Linked DNA regions of Pigmentiphaga sp. H8. Each later gene encodes a partner of the first gene's protein in a complex. Links are inferred from orthologs where the notes say so. Each region holds a gene or a part of one and is shown on either strand. Other genes may lie near its edges.

Evidence for each region.
Region 2: the proteins of eno (region 1) and EGT29_RS15945 are in contact, whole or in part, in a solved structure (PDB 2FYM), measured with the Escherichia coli proteins. The link is inferred for Pigmentiphaga sp. H8 from one-to-one orthologs.

What each region holds. Positions count from the first base shown.
Region 1 is NZ_CP033966.1:2,343,616-2,351,483, forward strand. The notes cover bases 1-2,853. They hold eno (phosphopyruvate hydratase), read left to right. Parts: upstream 1-711; coding sequence 712-1,995; downstream 1,996-2,853. Other genes in these bases: kdsA (3-deoxy-8-phosphooctulonate synthase), read left to right, coding at 1-689; ftsB (cell division protein FtsB), read left to right, coding at 2,044-2,388; EGT29_RS11195 (hypothetical protein), read right to left, coding at 2,397-2,853. Outside these bases: more of EGT29_RS11195, read right to left, coding at 2,854-3,068; Hsp33 family molecular chaperone HslO, read right to left, coding at 3,203-4,135; EGT29_RS11205 (ferritin-like domain-containing protein), read left to right, coding at 4,204-5,031; EGT29_RS11210 (acyl-CoA synthetase), read right to left, coding at 4,961-6,649; EGT29_RS11215 (alpha/beta fold hydrolase), read left to right, coding at 6,893-7,750; EGT29_RS11220 (3',5'-nucleoside bisphosphate phosphatase), read left to right, coding at 7,753-7,868. UniProt on the Escherichia coli protein: Catalyzes the reversible conversion of 2-phosphoglycerate (2-PG) into phosphoenolpyruvate (PEP). It is essential for the degradation of carbohydrates via glycolysis.
Region 2 is NZ_CP033966.1:3,372,406-3,385,833, forward strand. Bases 1-3,560 are described here. They hold EGT29_RS15945 (Rne/Rng family ribonuclease), read left to right. Parts: upstream 1-315; coding sequence 316-3,360; downstream 3,361-3,560. Other genes in these bases: EGT29_RS15950 (response regulator), read left to right, coding at 3,544-3,560. In the rest of the region: more of EGT29_RS15950, read left to right, coding at 3,561-7,038; EGT29_RS15955 (protein-glutamate O-methyltransferase CheR), read left to right, coding at 7,055-7,882; EGT29_RS15960 (chemotaxis protein CheB), read left to right, coding at 7,895-8,455; EGT29_RS15965 (diguanylate cyclase), read left to right, coding at 8,452-9,462; EGT29_RS15970 (GGDEF domain-containing phosphodiesterase), read right to left, coding at 9,472-10,776; cellulose biosynthesis protein BcsP, read left to right, coding at 11,125-11,616; cellulose biosynthesis protein BcsQ, read left to right, coding at 11,613-12,386; GTP 3',8-cyclase MoaA, read left to right, coding at 12,484-13,428. UniProt on the Escherichia coli protein: Endoribonuclease that plays a central role in RNA processing and decay. Required for the maturation of 5S and 16S rRNAs and the majority of tRNAs. Also involved in the degradation of most mRNAs.

The DNA.
Region 1 (7,868 bases):
CCAACCGCAGCTCGAGCCAGTCGTTCCGCGGCATGGGCATGGACTTCGGGCTGAAGGTGCTGTCCGAGGTGAAGGCGCAGGTCGGCGTGCCGGTGCTGACCGACGTGCATGAGACCGAGCAGGCCCGCCCCGTGGCCGACGTGGTGGACATGCTGCAGACGCCGGCCTTCCTGTGCCGCCAGACCGATTTCATCCGTGCCTGCGCGGCCACGCTCAAGCCGGTCAACATCAAGAAGGGCCAGTTCCTGGCGCCGCACGACATGGTCAACGTCGTGGCCAAGGCCCGCGAGGCCGCGGTCGAGGCGGGCGGCGACGGCGGCAACATCCTGGTGTGCGAGCGCGGTGCATCGTTTGGCTACAACAATCTCGTGTCGGACATGCGCTCGCTCGCTATCATGCGCGAAACGGATTGCCCCGTCGTGTTCGACGCCACGCACTCGGTCCAGCTTCCGGGCGGGCAGGGCACCACTTCCGGCGGGCAGCGCGAATTCGTGCCGGTGCTGGCGCGGGCGGCGGTGGCCGTGGGCGTGTCGGGCCTGTTCATGGAAACGCACCCGGATCCGGCCCATGCCAAGTCCGACGGGCCCAACGCCGTGCCGCTGGCGCGCATGGGCGACCTGCTGGCATCGCTGATAGAACTCGACCGCGTGACCAAGCGTCACGGGTTCCTCGAAAACGATTTCCAATAACTTTTCTTGAGACTGGACTCCTATGAGCGCAATCGTAGACATCATCGGGCGCGAGATCATTGATTCCCGCGGCAATCCCACCGTCGAGTGCGACGTGCTGCTGGAATCGGGCGCGATGGGCCGCGCCGCCGTGCCCTCGGGCGCGTCCACCGGCGCGCGCGAAGCCATCGAGCTGCGCGACGGCGACAAGTCGCGCTACCTGGGCAAGGGCGTGCTCAAGGCCGTCGAGAACGTCAATACCGAGATCGCCGAAGCGCTGATGGGCCTGGATGCGCAGGAACAGGCCTTCCTGGACCGTACCCTGATCGAACTGGACGGCACCGAGAACAAGGAGCGCCTGGGCGCCAACGCCATGCTGGCCGTCAGCATGGCCGTGGCCAAGGCCGCCGCCGAGGAATGCAGCCTGCCCCTGTACCGCTATTTCGGCGGCAGCGGCGCGATGAGCATGCCCGTCCCGATGATGAACGTCATCAACGGCGGCGCGCACGCCAACAACAACCTCGACATGCAGGAATTCATGATCCTGCCGGTGGGGGCCAGCAGCTTCCGCGAATCGCTGCGCATGGGCGCCGAAGTCTTCCACGCGCTGAAGAAACTGATTCATGACAAGGGCATGTCCACCGCCGTGGGCGACGAAGGCGGCTTCGCCCCCAACGTCGAGAACCACGAGGCGGCCATCCAGCTCGTGCTGCAGGCCATCGAGAAGGCCGGCTACGAGCCCGGCAGCCAGATCGCCCTGGGCCTGGACTGCGCCAGCTCGGAATTCTTCCGCGACGGCAAGTACCGCCTGGAAGGCGAGGGCGTGACCCTGAGCGCGCAGGAACTGACCCACATGCTGGCCACCTGGTGCGACAAGTATCCGATCATCTCGATCGAGGACGGCATGGCCGAGAACGATTGGGACGGCTGGAAGTACCTGACCGAGCAGCTGGGCAAGAAGGTGCAATTGGTGGGCGACGATCTGTTCGTCACCAACACCAGCATCCTGAAGCGTGGCATCGAGCAGAACATCGCCAACTCGATCCTGATCAAGATCAACCAGATCGGCACGCTGACGGAAACCTTCGCGGCGATCGAGATGGCCAAGCGCGCCGGCTACACGGCCGTGGTGTCGCACCGTTCGGGCGAGACCGAGGACACGACCATCGCCGACATCGCCGTGGCCACCAACGCGCTGCAGATCAAGACGGGGTCGATGTCGCGCTCGGACCGCATGGCCAAGTACAACCAGCTGCTGCGGATCGAGGAAGACCTGGGTGACGTCGCCCACTATCCCGGCCGCGAGGCTTTCTACAACCTGCGCTGATGCGCGCGGCCGCGCCGCCCGTGCGGCGCGGTCCACGGAAGAGCCTCCATGCGCCTGCTCACGCTGATAATCGCCTTGCTGCTGGTGATGATCCAGTATCCGCTCTGGCTGGGTAAGGGCGGTTGGCTGCGCACCTGGGAACTCGAGCGCCAGCTCGATGCCCAGCGGCATAGCAATGACGAGCTGCGCACGCGCAACGTCGCGCTGGATGCCGAAGTACGCGACTTGAAGAGCGGGACCGACGCCATCGAGGAGCGGGCCCGCTACGAACTCGGCATGCTGCGCCAGAACGAGGCCTTCGTGCAGATCGTCGACACCCCGCCGGCCGGCACCGTGCCGGCCAGCGCGGCTCAGCCGGCCTCCCGGCCGGCGGCCGCTCCCCGCTCGCGCTGACGCCGGGCCTAGGGACCGAGCAGATCCCGGTTCCTGCCATGCTCGCGCGCCGCCGACTGCATCGGCATGGCGATTTCGCGGCGTATCACCAGCAGGCCCGCCGCGCGAGCCTGTTTCACGTAGTCATCGCTTTCCGATGCGCTCGCCAACGACCGCAGCAGGGCGCGCATGCCTGGCAGATAGGGGGCGTGCAGATAGGTCAGCCGCAGCACCAGTGTATTGGCGTCGAACAAGGTCTGGCCCGAGCGTGGACCGATACCGCCGCGGTAGCGTGAAAGGTAGACCGTGTCGTGGTGCAGGCGCTGGTAGTCGTAGTCGAGTTCGCGTGGTCCCGCCGAGCGGCCGACCGCGAAGTCCTGGAAGCTGGCGGGAGTCGGGCTGAGTTGCTCGAGCCGCGCCATGCGCAGGCCGTGGGTGCGGGCCCAGCTTGCCATGCGCGCCCGCACCGCGGACAACTGCTCGTCCGGGTTCGGCGTGGCGCGGACGCCCAGGGCGGGAGACAGCGCGCGTTCGAAGGCTTGGGCGGTGGCCGCCGGATCGGCTCGCGCCGCGGTTCCGGCGCGAGCGGCCTCGAACAGGGCGTAGCCGACGGCCTGGCGCATCAGCAGCCAGCGGCCCGTTTCGAAGGCGCCCAGGCCCGCCCATAGCAAAGGAAGGGCGATGACCGTGAATTCGGCCATGGCGGCACCGCGCTGGCGAAGAAGAGAGCGCATGGACGGAGAGTGGCTGGAAGAGCCCTCCAGCGTGCCCGCACGCGGGCGATGCGTCGATTGTGGGAACCACGGCCGCCAGCCAATGAGGAGGCGCTGGTTCCTTAATGCCGCGCTTCGCTCTGGTGCCGAACCTTGGCCGACGCGTTCGCGAACAACTCCGCGCAATCGACCGGGTCGAACTCGAAGCTTTTCACGCAGTAGTCGCAATTGATCTGGACGCGTCCCTGTTCGGCCAGGATGTCGTCGATTTCTTCCCTGCCCAGGCGCAGCAGCACATCGGCCACCTTTTCGCGCGAGCAGGTGCAGCGGTACGACACGGCGGCCGGTTCGAAGGTCCGCAGGGTTTCCTGCCAGTACAGGCGCCGGACCAGCGCGTCGGGCGTCAGCGTGAGCAGTTCCTCGGACTTGATGGTCTCGGCCAGGATCTGGGCGCGTTCCCAGGTGTCGTCCGCGACCGAGGCCGGCGCGGGTTCGGCGGCCGCCTTGCCGCCCTGGCGGGGCAATTGTTGCAGCAGCACGCCGGCGGCGCAGCCGGTGTCGGCGGCCAGCCAGATGCGCGTCTGCAGCTGTTCGGAAGCCAGCATGTAGTGCTCCAGCGCCTGGGCCACCGATTCGCCCTGCAGGGCGACGATGCCCTGATAGGGCTGCTGGCCGGGCAGGCGCTCCTGCGGATCCAGTACCACCGAGAAGCGGCCGCCGCCGTTGGGGTTCAGCAGGCTTTGGAAGGTGCCGTCGTCGGGCACGGCATGGCCTTCGCGCAGCTTGACGGTCGCCCGCATGCCCAGATCGGCGTGGCATTCCACCACGATCAGGCCGATCGGGCCATCGCCCTGCAATTGCAGCACCACGGTGCCGTTGAACTTGATGTTGGCGGCCAGCAGCGCACTGGCCGCGACGAGTTCGCCGAGCAGCTTCTGGACGGCGGACGGATAGTCGTGCCGCGCCTGGATTTCCTTCCAGGTCTCGCGGATGGACACGACTTCGGCCCGGACCGTCTGGTCCTCGAACAGGTATTTCTTGAGTTGGTCGGACAAGAAGGCTTCCTCGGAAAAAATGGGCGGCTGCAGTGGTCGCCTTGACCGGCCATTCTACAATGCACCCCATGACTGCTGAACTGGAACTGCGGCAGGCCGCCTGCGCGCTGCTGGTCCTGGATGACCCGGCCGGGAAGGCCGCCGGTACCCGCGAACTGGCGGCCACGTCTATATATGTGGACGCCGGCCGCGTCTTGCAAGAGCCCGCGGGAGTGCCGGGCCGGCCGGCCCGGCCGCCGCTGGTGTCGCCGCGCGATGTGCCGGGGCGGGGCGTGGCCTCGGTCGAGGCGCGGGCGGCGCTGCTGCACGCGCTGGCCCATATCGAGTTCAACGCGATCAACCTGGCGCTGGACGCGGTCTGGCGCTTCGCCGGCATGCCCCAGGACTACTACCTGGACTGGCTGAAGGTCGCCGGCGAGGAAGCCCTGCATTTTTCGCTGTTGGCCGAGCATCTGCGCATCCTGGGCCATGCCTACGGCGATTTCCCCGCCCACGACGGGCTGTGGCAAATGGCCGAGCGGACCCGGCTCGATCCGCTGGCCCGGATGGCGCTGGTGCCGCGTACGCTGGAGGCCCGCGGGCTGGACGTCAGTCCTGCGATACGGGCCAAGCTGGCCGGAGCGGGAGACGCGGCGGCGGCCGGCATCCTGGACATCATCCTGCGCGACGAGATCGGCCACGTGGCCATCGGCAACCGCTGGTACCGGTATCTGTGCGAGCGCGAGGGCGTCGATCCCGTGGACCACTACGCGGTGCTGGCCCGGCGCTACGACGCGCCGGGCCAGTTCGGTCCGTTCAATATGCCCGCCCGCCGGGCGGCGGGCTTCACGGAAGCGGAGTTGCGCTCGCTGGAGCTGTCGGCCATTTCCGGCCGCGATCGTCCTCGATCTGCCTGAGCGCCTGGCGCCGGATCTTGCCCGAGGGAGTGAGCGGCAGGGCCTCGACGAATTCGATCTCCTTGGGCGCGCCGTCCTGGCCGAGCTGCGCGCAGGCGTGCGACAGCAGGGCTTCCCGCAGGGCCGCCTCGCGTCCGGCCTTGTCCTGTTCCGGCACGGCCAGGGCGACGACGTAGGCCTTGATGCCGCTGCCGTCCGGCGTCGGCACGACCACCGCCTCGACCACCTCGGGGTGCTGGGTCAGGCAGTCCTCGATGGGGCCGGGCGCCACCAGGCGGCTGCCCAACTGGAACATTTCGTCCAGGCGGCCCACGTACCAGAGGTAGCCGTCGGCATCCTGCCGGGCGAGATCGCCCGTGCGATGCCAGGTCCCGCTGACCGGCCGCCCGGTTTCCTCGCCCCGCCAGTAGCCGGCGAAGAAGGAGGGATCGGGATGGCCATGGATGTCGTAGCGGTTGACGGCGATCTCGCCATGTTCGCCGGTGGCGACCGGCCGGCCCAGGGCATCGACGATGGCGATCTGGTGGCCGGGGTAGGGCCTGCCCAGGCTGCCCGCCCGGGCGGGCCATTTCTGGCCGCTCTGGCCGATGACGGTGCCGATCTCGACCTGGCTGAAGGTCTCGTTGGGTTCGACCCCCAGTGCCGCCTTGCATTGTTCGAACAGCGCCGCGCCCAGCGAGGTGTCGGTGGCGGTGATGGCGCGCAGGGCCAGCCGGTGGCGCTCGGCGGGGCGGGGCACGGCCTTGAGCAGCCGGCGCAGGTCGCGGGTGGTCAGCGCGATGTTGGTGACGCGGTAGCGTTCCAGCAGGGCGAACGTGGCGTCGGGATCGGGCGGCTGGCGCATGCCCACTACCGGCTGGCCGAAATACAGGCCCGGTAGCAGCGCGCCGAACAGGCCGTGGGGGCTGCCCCATTCGGAGGCCGTCCACAGGACGTCGGCGGGCTGGGGGAACCAGTTCTGGGCGGCCACGAAGCCGGGCAGGTTGCCGATCAGGGTGGCGTGGGGCAGGACCACGCCCTTGGGCACGCTGCCCGCGCCCGCCGTATAGAGCAGCAGCGCGGGGTCGGAGGCCGAGGTGGGGTGCATGTCGAAGGCACTTTCCTGGCGGGCGAGCAGCGTGCGCCAGGAAAGGACCCGCTCGTCGTCCAGGTCGATGCCGACCGTCTGGCGCAGCAGGGGACAGTGCTCGGTGGCTGGCAGCAGGGCCGCCGCCGCGGCGCCGTCGACGATGGCGATCCGGGCTTCGCTGTCGCGCAGCCGCTGTTCGTAGGTCTGGGCGTTCAGCGCGACCGACAGCGGGACGGTAATGGCGCCCATCTGGTAGACGGCGATATGGGCGACGACGGCTTCGGGGCGCTGGGGCAGGGCGATGGCGACGCGGTCGCCGCGCTGCACGCCCATGCGGCGCAGGCCATTGGAGAAGCGGTTGGCGTATTCGTGCAGGCGGCCGTAGGTCCAGACTTCGCGCCGTCCTTCGGCATCTTCGGCGTAGATCGCGATGCGGCGGGCATCGGCGCTGGTGACGGTCCAGCGGCGGCAGCAGACATCGGCGATGTTCAGGCGTTGCGGGACCCACCAACGGAACGTGGTGTAGAGTGCCTGGTACTGGTCTTCCATAACCCTCCGCTGGATTCAGGATCTGGTCCGGCCAGGTCGGCGGACGGGGTTTGCTGCGTTATATAGCAATCATTACTGACCTGACCGATAACCGCAATGGCTTTGGTGCCCGCGGTGCCAGGCCAAACGCCTCACGAGCCCCGTCTTTTCGCGGGTTTTCCTCCAATTTCCCCTAATTGTCGATAAATGATCATGTACGAGCCGCTTGTAGCCCCGCGATCGGAGTATCTGGATGTTCGGGGTTTGCGTCACCATTTTCGTCATTGGGGCGACAGCAGCGCGCCGTTGCTGCTGGCGCTCCACGGCTGGATGGATTCGTCGGCCTCGTTCCAGTTCGTGGCGGACCGCTTGGCGGGCGATTTCCATGTCGTGGCGCCTGACTGGCGCGGCTTCGGCAGGACGCAGTGGGGAGGCGGCGATTGCTACGAGGTCGGCGAATACCTGGGTGATCTGGACGCTTTCTGCCGTCATTTGTCGCCTTCTTCTCCCGTCCGGCTGTTGGGGCACAGCATGGGCGGCAACATGGCCATGCTGTACGCCGGCGTGCGCCCCGAACGAGTGGCGGCGGTGGCCAACCTGGAAGGGATGGGGCTGTCGGCGCAGCCGGCCGACGCGGCGCCGGGCCGGCTGCGGCAGTGGATGGATCAGATCGTGGCCGGCGCGCGGCTGGGGGACTACGACAGTCCCGAGGCCTATGCGCAGCGCCTGATGCGGGACAATCCCAGACTGGATGCCGCGAAGGCGCTGTTCCTGGCCCGCGAGAACGGCTGTCCCGAAGGGGAGCGGTGGCGGCTGCGTGCCGATCCCGTCCACAAGATCGTCAATCGTGTCCTTTATCGGTTGGAAGAGGTGCTGGCCTGCTGGCGTGCGATCACGGCGCCGGTGCTGTGGGTGGAAGCCGCTGACAGCGCCGTCCGCGCCCGGGCATGGGCGGAGCCGGGCTACGAGGACAGGCTGGCTGGCGTTGCTTGCCTGCAACGGGTGACGGTCGCCGATGCCGGCCACATGCTGCATCAGGATCGTCCGGCCGAGGTGGCGCAACTCGTAGCAGATTTCCTGGCGCGGGCGGCGACGGTGCCGAGTGGCCGTCCTACAATGTGAACATGGAATCCGCCCTGAACGTCGATCTGCACTGCCATTCCCAGGTGTCGGACGGCATGCTGCCGCCCGCCGAGCTGGCGGCGCGGGCGCGCCGCAATGGCGTCGACGTACTGGCGCT
Region 2 (13,428 bases), 1.0 Mb from region 1 along the record:
TACGCAAAGGCTCGCCCAAGAGGCGAGTCTGTCTGGCTCGCAAATACCGTGAATACCACTGCTTTCGATACCGCAACCGTCCATCTCCCCCACCGCGAACCGCGGTCAGTGGGCGATGGCCGCGGCATCCACGGTGCCTGCGCTCTCTCCCGACCTTGCGCATTCCCACCCGGCCGGTCATCGTGACCTGAGTCCGTGGGTGCGGCTTTTCGCGCACCGGTTTCCTCCACTCGCTCCGCGCACCCCGCATCTTCCGGACGGCCCGAGGCTGCGCGCCGGTTTTTCGGCGCGACACGACCACGGAGAACTTCATACATGAAGCGCATGCTGTTCAACGCAACGCACCAGGAAGAACTGCGCGTTGCCATCGTCGATGGGCAGAAGCTCATCGACCTCGACATCGAAACCGCCGGCCGCGAACAACGCAAAGGCAACATCTACAAGGGCGTCGTCACCCGCGTCGAACCCAGCCTGGAAGCCTGCTTCGTCAACTATGGCGAGGAACGCCACGGCTTCCTTCCCTTCAAGGAAATCGCCCGCACCTACTTCAAGGAAGGCGTGGACGTCCGCAGCGCCCGCATCCAGGACGTGCTGCGCGAAGGCCAGGAACTCATCGTCCAGGTCGAGAAGGAAGAGCGCGGCAACAAGGGCGCGGCCCTGACCACGTTCATCTCGCTGGCCGGCCGCTACCTGGTGCTGATGCCCAACAATCCCCGCGGCGGCGGCGTATCGCGCCGCGTCGAGGGCGAAGACCGCCAGGAACTGCGTGAAACCATGGAGCAGCTCCAGGTTCCGCAGGGCATGAGCATCATCGCCCGCACCGCCGGCATCGGCCGCAACGTCGAAGAACTGCAGTGGGACCTGTCCTACCTGATGCAGCTCTGGACCGCGATCGACGGCGCCGCCCGCGAGAACGCCGGCCCCATCCTGATCTACCTGGAATCGAGCCTGGTCATCCGGGCCATCCGCGATTATTTCTCGCCCGACATCGGCGAGATCCTGATCGACACCGACGACATCGCCGACCAGGCCTGCGCCTTCATGAGCGTGGTCATGCCGGACAATGTCCAGCGGGTGAAACGCTACCGCGACGACGTGCCCCTGTTCTCGCGCTTCCAGATCGAACACCAGATCGAGACCGCCTACGCCCGCACGGTGCCCCTGCCCTCGGGCGGCGCGGTGGTGATCGACCACACCGAGGCCCTGGTCGCGGTGGACGTCAACTCGGCGCGCGCCACCAAGGGCAGCGACATCGAGGAAACCGCGCTGCGCACCAACCTGGAAGCGGCCGACGAAGTGGCCCGCCAGCTGCGTTTGCGCGACCTGGGCGGCCTGATCGTCATCGACTTCATCGACATGGAAGACGGCAAGAACCAGCGCGCCGTCGAGCAGCGCCTGCGCGAAGCCCTCCATTTCGACCGCGCCCGCGTGCAGATGGGCAAGATCTCCCGCTTCGGCCTGATGGAGCTGTCGCGCCAGCGGCTGCGCCCGGCGCTGAACGAGGGCTCGCACATCACCTGCCCGCGCTGCAACGGCACCGGCGTCATCCGCGACACCGAATCCAGCGCGCTGCAGGTGCTGCGCCTGATCCAGGAAGAATCCATGAAGGAAAACACCGCCGCCGTGCACGCACAGGTGCCGGTGGAAGTGGCCACCTTCCTGCTGAACGAAAAGCGCACCGACATCGCCAAGATGGAAGCGCGCTCCAAGGTCAACGTCATCCTCATCCCCAACAAGCACCTCGAGACGCCCCACCATCGCATCGAGCGCCTGCGGCACGACGACCCCAGGCTGGAAAGCGCCAAGGCGAGCTTCGAGCTGGCCGAGGCACCCGAGACCAATCTCGCCTATTCCGCGCAGGAACACGAGGTCAAGGCCCGTCCCGAGGCCATCGTCAAGGGCATCACCCCCGCCCAGCCGGCGCCCGTCTCGTCCACGCCCTCGCCCAGCGCCAAGGCCCAACCCGCCGCGGCACCGGCCACTGGCGGCTTCCCGGCGCTGGTGTCGCGCCTGTTCGCCTGGCTCAAGGGCAGTCCCGCCCAGCCGGCCGAGCCGGCCGCCCGCCCGCGCAAGGACGAATCGCGCGAGGAACGTGACGCCCATCGCAACCGCCGCCGCACGCCCCAGGGCGGCGGCAACCGCGGCCGCCGCGACAACCGCGAAGCGCGCCCCGACGACCGCGATCGCCAGGAAGGCGAGGAAGGCCGCAAGGAAGCCCGTGATTCGCGCGGCCAGCGCCGCGACGGACGCCGGGACGACCGCGCCCGCGCGCCCAGGCAGGAAGAGCAACAGCGCCCCGTCGCCGCCGCGCCTGCCGCCGACGATGCCGAGCAGCAGTCGGGCGAGGCCCGCAACCGCAACCGCCGCGGCCGCCGCGGGGGACGCCGCGAGGACCTGCCGGCCGATGAGGCCGCCGGCTCGACCGTGGCCGCGGCCGCCGTCGTGGCTGGCGAGACGCTCGCGCCCGTCGTCGCTGCGCCCGAAGCTCCTGTCGTGCCGCAGGTACCGGTGGCCGCCGAGCCGCAAGACCTCCAGGACGAAGAGCAATTCGCATCCGCCGATGGCGCCGATAGCGCCGATGGCGAACCGGAACGCAAGCGCCGCCGCCGTCGCGGCCGCCGTGGCCGCCGCCAAGGCGAAGCCGGCGCCGCCCTGGGCGAAGATGGCTTGTCGGATGACGAATCGGCCGATGACGAGGATGGCGCGCCGGTGTCCGCCCCGGTCGAGCCGCTGGCCGTCGTGTCCGAGCCCATCCTGATCACCGCCGAGGCCCGGCCCATCGACACGCCCGTTCCCGTGGTGGCGGAAGTCGTGCACGCGCCGGCCGAACCGGTCCAGGAAGCCCAGCCGTCCTCGGAAGCGCCTTCCCAGGCCGAGGAACCCGCGCCCGTGGCGATCCCGCAGCCGGCCGAGGAACCCGCGCCCGCGGCGGCCGCCGAGGCCCCTGTCCAGCAGGCCGCCACGATCCCGGTCGAGCCGGTCCTGCCGGTCGAGGCCGTGAGCACGCCCGCGCCCCAAGCCGAAGCCCCCGCCGCGCAGCCCGAACCGGTTGCCGTGGAAGCCCAGGCCGAAGCGCCCGCGCCCGTGACCGAAACCCCGGTCCCGCAACCGGCCTCCATCCTGGATGCGCCGGCCCAGATCGTGGTGCCGCAGGCCGCCGCGTCGCACGACGAACTCGTGCGCGTGGTCGAGCAGGCCGGCATGCAGTGGGTGGAAACGGACAGCGCCAAGCTGGCCGCCTCCCGCCAGGCCGCGCCGGCCGCCGCGCCGGTCCGCCTGGGGCGCGAGCCGCGCGTCCACGCGCAGGCGACGTCCGAGGCGCTGGTCCAGGTCGAAACTCGTCCCGACCTGCATCACTGATCACGCAGCCGGGCCGTCACGATGCCGCACGTTCGCGTGCGGCATTTTTTTTGCTTCGAACCCGGGCCTCGGGCCACGAAACGCAACACCCGCGGCAGTGCCGCAAAATCACCACAAAGCTGCCCGCGCCCGGCCGCAACGCCTAGAATGGCGGCTTGGCCTGCCCTACGGGATATTCCCTCCATGTCCAGCAAGAAGACCCTCGAGAACTCATGGCTGGGGAACATCCCGCTGACCGGCAAGGTATCCCTGCTGGTGGGCTCGCTGCTGACCCTGTTCATCGTCTCCAGCATCGGCACGTCGCTGGTCCTGGAACAGGAGAAGCAGAACCGGGCCGCGTTCAGCACCACGGTCAACCTGCTGCGCGAGGTCGAGCAGACCAACCGCGTGCTGTACCAGCGGCAGTCCGAACTGCGGCAGTTGCTGCTCAGTTCGGGCGACCCCGACACCAAGACGCTGGATACCGCCAACGCCGCGATCGCCCGGCACCTGGATCACCTCGAACAGCAGGTCCGGCACGACGCCGCGCAAAGCACCCGCCTGGACACCATCCGCGACCTGGACGCCAGCTGGCGCAACAACGTCGAACAGCAGGTATTGCCCGAATTGCGGCGCCTGGCCAGGGAATCGCCGGCCGAGGCCGCCAGCCAACGCGAGCGGCTCTTCCCGAAGTTCACCAACAGCACTCCGGTCGCCACGCCCGCGATCGTCGCGGCACTCGATGGTTTCGGCACCTATGCCCGGCAGCAGCTGGACGAACGCGAACATGCCCTGGAGCAGTCCGAATCCCAGCGCGAGTGGCTGCTGTGGGGCACGCTGCTGCTGGCGGCGCTGTGCGGCGTGGCCGCCCTGCGGCTGTCGGCCACTCTCGTGACCCAGCCGCTGCGCCTGATGAGCGAACTCATGGAGCGGCTGGCCCGGCACGACCACGCCGTCGAGACGCCCCAGCTCGACCGGCGCGACGAGATCGGCACCATCTCCAGGGCCTTGACCGAGTTCAAGCAGATGGCCATCGATATTTCGGACCAGAACTGGGTGGGCCACTGCGTCGGAACGGTCGCCGACCGCCTGCAGCGCGCCTCCTCGCACACCGAGTTCGCTCAGGCACTGCTGTCGCAGCTCAGTCCCGAGCTGGGCGCGGGCGTGGCGCTGTTCCACCTGCGCGGCGAGGACGACACGCTGCATCCGGTCGGGCACTATGGATACCGGCCCGATCCCGAGAATGGACTCGAGCCGTTCAGGATGGGCGAAGGCCTGGTCGGCCAGTGCGCCCGCGAGGCCCGGACCATCGAACTCGATGCCGTGCCCGGCCATTACCTGCGCATGCGGTCCGGACTGGGCGAGGCGGTGCCTCCCCGCCTGATGCTGATCCCTGTCCTGTCGATGGAGCACGTCCTGGCCGTCATCGAACTGGGCCTGATGAGCCCCCTGGACGCCCGCCGCCATCGCCTGCTGGAAACCCTGCTGCCCGTCGTGGCCTTGTCGCTGGAGAACATCACGCGCTCCGTGCATACCCGGGAACTGCTGGAACGCACGCAAAGCCAGGCCGCCGAACTGCGTACCTCCGAGGAGGAACTGCGCACGCAGCAGGAGGAATTGCAGGCCTCGAACGAGGAATTGCGCCAGCAGTCGGAAATCCTGAACCAGCAGAAGACGCTGCTGGAGGCCCTGCAGCGGGAAACGGCCGACAAGGCGGACGCGCTGGCCCGCGCCAGCCAGTACAAGTCCGACTTCCTGGCCAACATGTCGCACGAGCTGCGCACACCGCTCAACAGCCTGCTGATCCTGTCCAACGACCTGGCCGAGAACCGCGAAGGCAACCTGAGCGAGGACCAGATCGAATCGGCCCGCATCATCCATGAAGGCGGCACCAATCTGCTGCGCCTCATCAACGACATCCTGGACCTGTCCAAGATCGAGGCCGGGAAGATGGAGTTGGCGCTCGAACAGGTCGACCTGCGCGGCTTCGCCTCCCGGTTCAAGCGCCAGTTCGACCACGTGGCGCGCGGCAAGGGCCTGCGCTTCACCGTCGAGATCGGCGATACCCTGCCGCCCGCGGTGCAGGCCGACGGCGGCAAGCTCGAGCAGATCGTGACCAACCTGCTGGGCAACGCCTTCAAGTTCACCCAGTCGGGCGAAGTCCGGCTGGTGCTGCGGCGCCCGGCCACCGACCTTCCCGGTTTTCCGGCCGACCGGTCCGTCTCGATCGAAGTGCACGACACCGGCATCGGCATCCCGCCCGAGAAATTCGCGCAGATCTTCGGCGCCTTCGAACAACTCGACGCCGGCACCAGCCGCCAGTTCGGCGGCACGGGCCTGGGCTTGGCGATCTCGCGCCGCCTGGCGCGCCTGCACCATGGCGACATCCAGCTGCGCAGCGAGCCCGGGCAAGGCAGCGTCTTCACAGTGGTGCTGCCGCAGCTCCAGCCCGGCGCGGCCGAACCTCCGCCCCCGGTCGAGGCCGCCCCCACCGCCAGCGACGCCACGACGACCTTGCCGGACACGCCGCCCGGCGACCCGGCCTCCCCCCGCGACACCACCATCCTCGTGATCGAGGACGACCCGGCCTTCGCGCGCGTCCTGGCCGACATGATCCGGCGCAAGGGCTGCTCGGCCCTGGTGGCCCACGGCGGCGAAGCCGGCCTGCAACTCGCCCGCCAGCATCATCCCACCGGCATCATCCTGGACCTGATGCTGCCCGACATGGATGGCTGGACGGTCCTGGAACGGCTCAAGGCCGAACCCGGCCTGCGCCACGTTCCCGTGCACATCGTCTCGGCACTGGACGAACCGGCACGCACCCGCGACTCCGGTGCGGCCGGCTACCTGACCAAGCCGGTGTCGGCCGACGCGCTCAACGGCGCCATCGACCGGTTGATGCTGCCAACCGAAGGACAGGCCCGGCGGCTGCTGATCATCGACGACGACCCGGCCTCCCGCACGTCGGTGCGGACCCTGCTGTCGTCCCAGCCCGTCGAGATCTCGGAAGCCGGCTCGGCCGAACAAGCGCTGGCCATGCTGCGCGACGAGACCTTCGACTGCGTCGTGCTGGACCTGGGCCTGCCCGGCATCTCCGGCTTCGACTTCCTTGAACGGCTGTCCGCCGTCGAGCCTCGCCCGCCGGTGGTGGTGTATTCCGCGCGGGAACTGTCGCGCGAAGACCAACTTCGGATACGCCTCCACACCGACAGCGTGGTGATCAAGGGCGCGCATTCGTCGGAACGGCTGCTGGACGAAGTCAGCCTCTTCCTGCACAGCGTGCGGCTGCGGCCCGCGGCGCCGGCCTCGGGCAGCGACGATGACCTGAAGGGGCGCAAGGTCCTGATGGTGGACGACGACATGCGCAACCTGTTCGCGCTGTCCAAGGCGCTGCGCGGGCGCGGCATGGAGGTCCTGATGGCGCAGGACGGCAGCAAGGCCCTGCGCCAGCTGGAAGAGAACCCCGACATCGAGCTGGTCCTGATGGACGTGATGATGCCGATCATGGATGGCTACGAGGCCACGCAGGAGATCCGCAAGAACCCGCGCCACGCCCACCTGCCCATCATCTCGCTCACCGCCAAGGCCATGCAGGGCGATCGCGAGAAAAGCCTTGCCTCGGGCGCCAACGACTACCTGCCGAAACCGGTGGACATTCCCAAGCTGCTGTCTATGATGCGAGTATGGTTGCACCGCTAGGCCCGCCTGGAACGCCATGGAACCCGACCTGGACGAAATCGAGCTGGACCTGTTCGTCGAAGCCCTGCGGCGGCGCCACGGCTATGACCTGAGCCAATACGCGCGCCCCTCGCTCAAGCGGCGCGTGCAGGGGCTGGTCCGCCAGCATGGCGTCGCGCACATCGGCGAACTCACCTCGCGCATGCTGCGCGATACCGCCTTCCTGCCGCAGGTGATCGACGGACTGTCGGTGCCGGTCTCGGAAATGTTCCGCGACCCCTTCGTGTTCGAAGCGCTGCGCACCAAGGTGTTCCCGACCCTGGCCTCGTATCCCAGCATCAACATCTGGCAGGCGGGCTGCGCCCACGGCGAGGAAGTCTATTCGCTCGCCATCCTGCTCGAGGAAGCCGGGCTGTACGAACGCAGCCAGATCTACGCCACCGATTTTTCCGACGCCGCGCTGGCGCGTGCCCGTGAAGGCATCTTCCCCGTGCGCGAGGCGCGGGCGGCCTCGCTGCGCTACCAGCAGTCGGGCGGCACCCGCACGCTGGCCGATTACTACCATGCGCGCTACGACCTGGTGAAGCTGGACGAATCGCTATGCCGCAACGTCGTGTTCGCCAACCACAACCTGGCCACGGACGGGGTGTTCTGCGAAGCTCACCTGATCCTGTGCCGCAACGTGCTGATCTACTTCAACAACGGCTTGCAGGATCGCACGCTGGCCCTGTTCGCCGACAGCCTCGTGCGCGGCGGCTTCCTGTGCCTGGGCACCAAGGAGAACCTCGCGCTGGCCTCGGCCGCTTCCAGCTTCGCCACGGTGGACGGCCCGGCGCGGATATTCCGGTCGGTGCGGGCGACCTGACGGAGGGATGCGATGGAACTGGTCGCCATCGGCTGTTCCACCGGCGGGTTGCGGGCCCTGCAAGTCCTGCTGCGCGGCCTGGCCCCCTGCCCCCGGACCGCGTTCGTCGTCGTCATCCACACGGCCTCGGCCGACAGCGACTCGCTGTGCCAGTTGCTCGCCCGCGACACCCCCATGCCCGTGCAGGAAGCGCAGGAGCGTGCGCCGGTGCTGCCGGGCGTGCTGTATGTCGCGCCGCCGGGCTATCATCTGCTGATCGGGCGCGACCAATATTTCTATTTGAATGTCGACCCCAAGGTCTGCTTCGTGCGACCCAGCATCGACGTGCTGTTCGAATCGGCCGCCGATGCTTACCGCCACCGCATGGCCGGCGTGATCCTGACCGGCGCCAACGACGACGGCGCCCGCGGACTGCGCTGCGTGCGGCAACAGGCGGGCATCGCGCTGGTGCAGGACCCGGAGGAAGCGGAAGCCTCCAGCATGCCAGAAGCGGCGCTTTCCCTGGCGGGTGCCGACCATTGCCTCGCGCTCGTCGACATCGCGAGCGAACTCAACCGGATGTGCCTATCTTGAAGACCAATCTGCCCGCTCCCAAGATCCTGATCGTGGACGACACGCCGGCCAACCTGTTCGCCATGCGCAAGCTGCTGGCGCAGATCGACGCCGAACTGGTCACGGTCACCTCGGGCAACGAAGCGCTGGCGCTTTGCCTGGACCAGCGCTTCGCGCTGATCCTGCTCGACGTCAACATGCCGGAGATGGACGGCTACGAGGTCGCCGCCCTGCTGTCCAACGAACCGCTCAATCGCGACACGCCCGTCATCTTCGTCACCGCCGCCTACGCCGACGACCTGAACCAGTTGAAGGGCTATCGCAGCGGCGCGGTGGACTACATCGCCAAGCCGGTCAACGACTCGATCCTGCTGTCCAAGGTCAAGGTATTCCTGGAACTGGAAACCGGCCGCCAGCAGCTGGCGCAGGCGCTGTCCACGCTGGAACAGCGCAACCAGCAGTTGCAGGTGGAGATCGCCGAACGGCGCCGCATCGAGGAGCAGATGCGCCACCAGGCCACGCACGACCAGTTGACGGGGCTGCCGAACCGAGCCTTGTTCATCGAGACCCTGGATCGCTTCCTGAGCCGCGCCCAGCGGCACGAGGAATTGTTCGCCCTGCTGTACGTGGACATCGACGGCTTCAAGCAGGTCAACGACAGCCACGGCCACCAAGCCGGCGACATGCTGTTGCAGGCCTTCTCGCTGCGCCTGCGGTCCGCTCTTCGCGGCGAGGATGTCGTGGCCCGCCTGGGTGGCGACGAATTCGGCGTCCTGCTGTGCAAGGCCGCCGATGGCGGCGCGATCCAGCAGAAATGCGTCGACCTGTGCGAGATCCTGCGCGCGCCCTACCGTCTGACCAGCAACGGCCAGGCCTTCACGGCCCACGTCGGGGCCAGCATAGGCGCCGCGATCGCCATGCAGCACGGCATCAACCGCGACAGCCTGGTGCAGGCGGCCGACAACGCGATGTACGAAGCCAAGCGCAGCGGCAAGAACCAGGCGAGGCTGGCCGCCACGCTGCTGTGACCGCCCGCGCTAAAGCGTGACCGCGACGCCCTGGCGGGCGTCGGCGTGGCGCAGGAAATCGGTGACGGCGGCGCCCCCCATGGGGGGCGAACACAGGAAACCCTGCCAGGCATCACAGCCCAGGTGCCTGAGCGCTTCCAGCTGCTGCGGCGTCTCGACGCCTTCGGCGATGGTCTGGATATCGACCGAGCGGCAGAACTGGATGACGGTGCGCAGCATTTCCTTGTCGTAGGTGTTGTCCAGCATCCCGGCCACGAACTGCCGGTCCAGCTTGACCGCCGCGAACTGCGCCGAGCGCAGCCGCAGGAAATTGGAATATCCGCTGCCAAAGTCGTCCAGGCTGAAGCCCACCCCCATTTCCCCCAGCCGCCGGGTGATGGTGCCGGCCTCTTCCGGATCGGGGATCTCGGCCGATTCGGTCAGCTCGATCTCCAGCCGGCCCGGTTCGATGCCGTATTCCTCGAGGATCCGGCCCACGCTCTCGGCCAGGTCCCCCTGCAATTGGGCGGCGCTGAGATTGACGGCCACCTGGGCACAGAACACGCCTTCCTCGCGCCATTGGGCCAGTTGCTGGCACGCGCGCCTGAGCACCCACATGCCCAGCGCGGAGCTGAGCCCCGCCGCCTCGACCTCGGGCACGAAGTCGTTGGGCATGACCAGGGTGCCCTTGCGATGCCAGCGCACCAGGGCTTCGACGCCACGCACCCGGCCGGTCCGCATCTCGAGCTGAGGCTGGTAGAACAGTTCGAACTCGCCGCGGTCCAGGCCCTGTATGACCTCGGTGACCAGCGTGTCCTCGCGCGACATCAGCACGCCGTCCAGGTCCTCGGGACCGTCGTTCCAGCACACCCAGCGCGCGCGGGTGCGCAGCGCGTAGCGGGCCGCCTGCTGGGCGCGCAGCAGCACGTTGGAAGGCTGGGGCAGGTCGCTGGGCAGCATGACGATGCCGAAGGCCGCCAGCGAGGACCCCTGGCTGGCACCCAGTATCTGCAACAGCGAGGACCGCTGGAACAACCGCTGGGCAGCGCCTATCGCTCCCGATTTGTCGTTGACGTCGCGCAACACGACGATCAGGCTGGCGTCGTCGAGCATGCAAAGCAGGTCGTCCGCCCGGATGAAGCGGCGGATCTTGCTGAGGATTTCGTCGCGCTGATGGGGAGCGGCGTCGGAGGGCAAGGCCAGCGCCATGACGGCGGCGCGCCGGCGCTCGCCGATCAGCACGCCCAGTTCGCGCAACAGCATGGCCCGTTCGCTGACATTGGCGAACTGTCGTACGGCCTCGGCGGGCTTGGACCTTCTAGGCATCGGCGACATGGAAAAATCGAACAAACATCACGCTTCTTTTAATCGATATACCGCTAGTCCGTCATCGGCGCCAGGCACACGGAGCCGTGATACATGATCATCGCACAGAGGCGATCATCGCAAAAGCGAAACCGCGCCCCGTGGGGCCAGCCCGGTCATCCGGGGCGAAACACGCGCCTTTCGCGGCAAGTTAGTAAACGCCAACATTAGACTTCACCCGATAATCAGTATGGGATCATTACGAGACGCATAGGCGGCAAGAACGGGCTTGCCCGTTACAATGTTAACAACTGTTGCCTTCAGTACGAACCCCCTTCGGCAATACCCTATGCTCTCAAACGGATCAATGGGAAATACATGAAAAAATCCGACGACATCGCCAACCTGTTCCGGCACTTCGGCGGCCAGCCTGGCCAGTACCAGGAAATCAGTCGCGCCAACGAAGCCCGCCAGTCACGCGAGCGCTGGCCGCTGCTGGCCTCGATCGAGGCGGACCAGGCTGCACGGCTTCCCCCCGTGGAAGCGCCTGTCCTCGGAGACCTTCCGCAGGCACCGCAGCCGACCGTCCTGCCCGCGGCCGCCCGGCCGGTTGCCGCGCCGCCGGCCGCCGAACCGGTTCCGTCACCGGCTGGGCGCATCGAGCCCCACCTGTCCGCCTCGCCGGCATCGCCTCCTCCCGCCGCTCCGCGCGCCGACGCCGGCGTCTCCACGACCGACGCCCGCATGGCTCCTGAGCGGGGACCGGAACCCCAGTTGCAAGCGCTGTTCACCCGCCTGGCCCGACCTGCCCCGCAAACCCCGGCCGGCAAGAAAAGCGAATCCCTTCTCGAACGTTTGAATCGACTGTGAAGATCATTGCAGTCGTTTCCGCCAAGGGCGGCGTCGGCAAGACCACGGCCGCCGCGAACCTCTGCGCGGCCCTGCGGCAGGGCGGCCGCAACGTGCTCGCCATCGATCTCGACCCCCAGAACGCCTTGCACCTGCATTTCGGCGACGATCCCCAGCGCATCACGGGCACGTCCCGGGCGACGCTGGCCGGGCAGGACTGGCGCGACATCCGCTTCTCCAGTTCGTCCGGCGTCGTCGTCCTGCCTTACGGGGCCGTCAACGAGGACGACCGGCGGGCCTTCGAGCGCCACCTGGAAGTACACGCCGACTGGCTGCCCCGCAACCTCCAGGGCTTGGGCCTGGGCGCCCAGGACCTGGTCGTGCTGGACACGCCCCCGGGCCCCTCGATCTACATGCGCACCGCCTTGTCGGCGGCGCAGCTGAGCGTCATCGTGACGCTGCCCGACGCCGCTTCCTATGCCACGCTTCCGATGATGGAAGGCCTGGTCCAGACCTACTGCGTCACGCGGCCCGACTTCATCAACCACGTGTTCGTGGTCAACCAGGTCGACAACTCGCGGCAGCTCGCGCGCGACGTACTGCAGGTCATGCGCGCCGACTTCGGCAAGCGCGTGGTCGGCGTCATCCACCAGGACCAGTCGGTCAGCGAAGCCCTTGCCTTCAACCAGAGCGTGCTTGACTACGACCCGCGGTGCCAGGCCACGCAGGACTACCTGGCGTGCGCCCAGAGCATCGAGGCCATGCTGTCCGCCCCCGGGTCCTCGCTCTGATCTCAGGCGCGGTGCTACGGCGCAACCCTTCCGTGCCATGGGGTAGTATTACAGTACATGGCGGGCCGGTCCCGCCCCTGCTGCTGCCCTTCGTACCGTGACCGCAAAAACCATCCTGCTGACCGATTACCGCGCGCGCCGCCCCGTTCCCGTCGCCGCCGGCGACCTCATCACGCCCTCCGGCCGGCTGGCGGACACGCGCGGCAGGATGCTGCACGACCTGCGCATCTCCGTCACCGACCGCTGCAACTTCCGCTGCGTGTACTGCATGCCCAAGGAAGTCTTCGGCAAGGACTACCCCTACCTGCCCCACGACGCCCTGCTCAGCTTCGAGGAAATCGTGCGGCTGGCGCGGGTGTTCGCGGCCCACGGCGTCGAGAAGATCCGCCTGACCGGCGGCGAGCCGCTGCTGCGCAAGAACATCGAGACCCTGGTTGCCCGGCTGGCCGAACTGCGCACGTCATCGGGCAAGCCGCTCGACCTGACCCTGACCACCAACGCGTCGCTGCTGGCACGCAAGGCGCGCGCCCTGGCCGAGGCGGGGCTGAACCGGGTCACCGTCAGCCTGGACGCACTGGACGACGCGGTTTTTCGCCGCATGAACGACGTCGACTTCGCCGTCGCCGACGTGCTGCACGGCATCGATGCCGCGGCCGAAGCGGGCCTGGGACCCATCAAGGTCAACATGGTGGTCAAGAAGGGCCTGAACGACGACCAGATCGAACCCATGGCCGAGCACTTCCGCCACTCTGGCCATACCCTGCGCTTCATCGAGTACATGGACGTAGGCGCGTCCAACGGCTGGAAGATGGATGAAGTCGTGCCCTCGGCCGACATCCTGCGCCGCCTGGACGCCCGCTGGCCGCTCGAAACCCTGGAGCCGCACTACACCGGCGAAGTCGCCCAGCGCTGGCGCTATCGCGACGGTGGCGGCGAAGTCGGCGTCATCTCCAGCGTCACCCAGGCCTTCTGTTCATCCTGTACCCGCGCCCGCCTGTCCACCGAAGGCCAGCTCTACCTGTGCCTGTTCGCCGACCAGGGC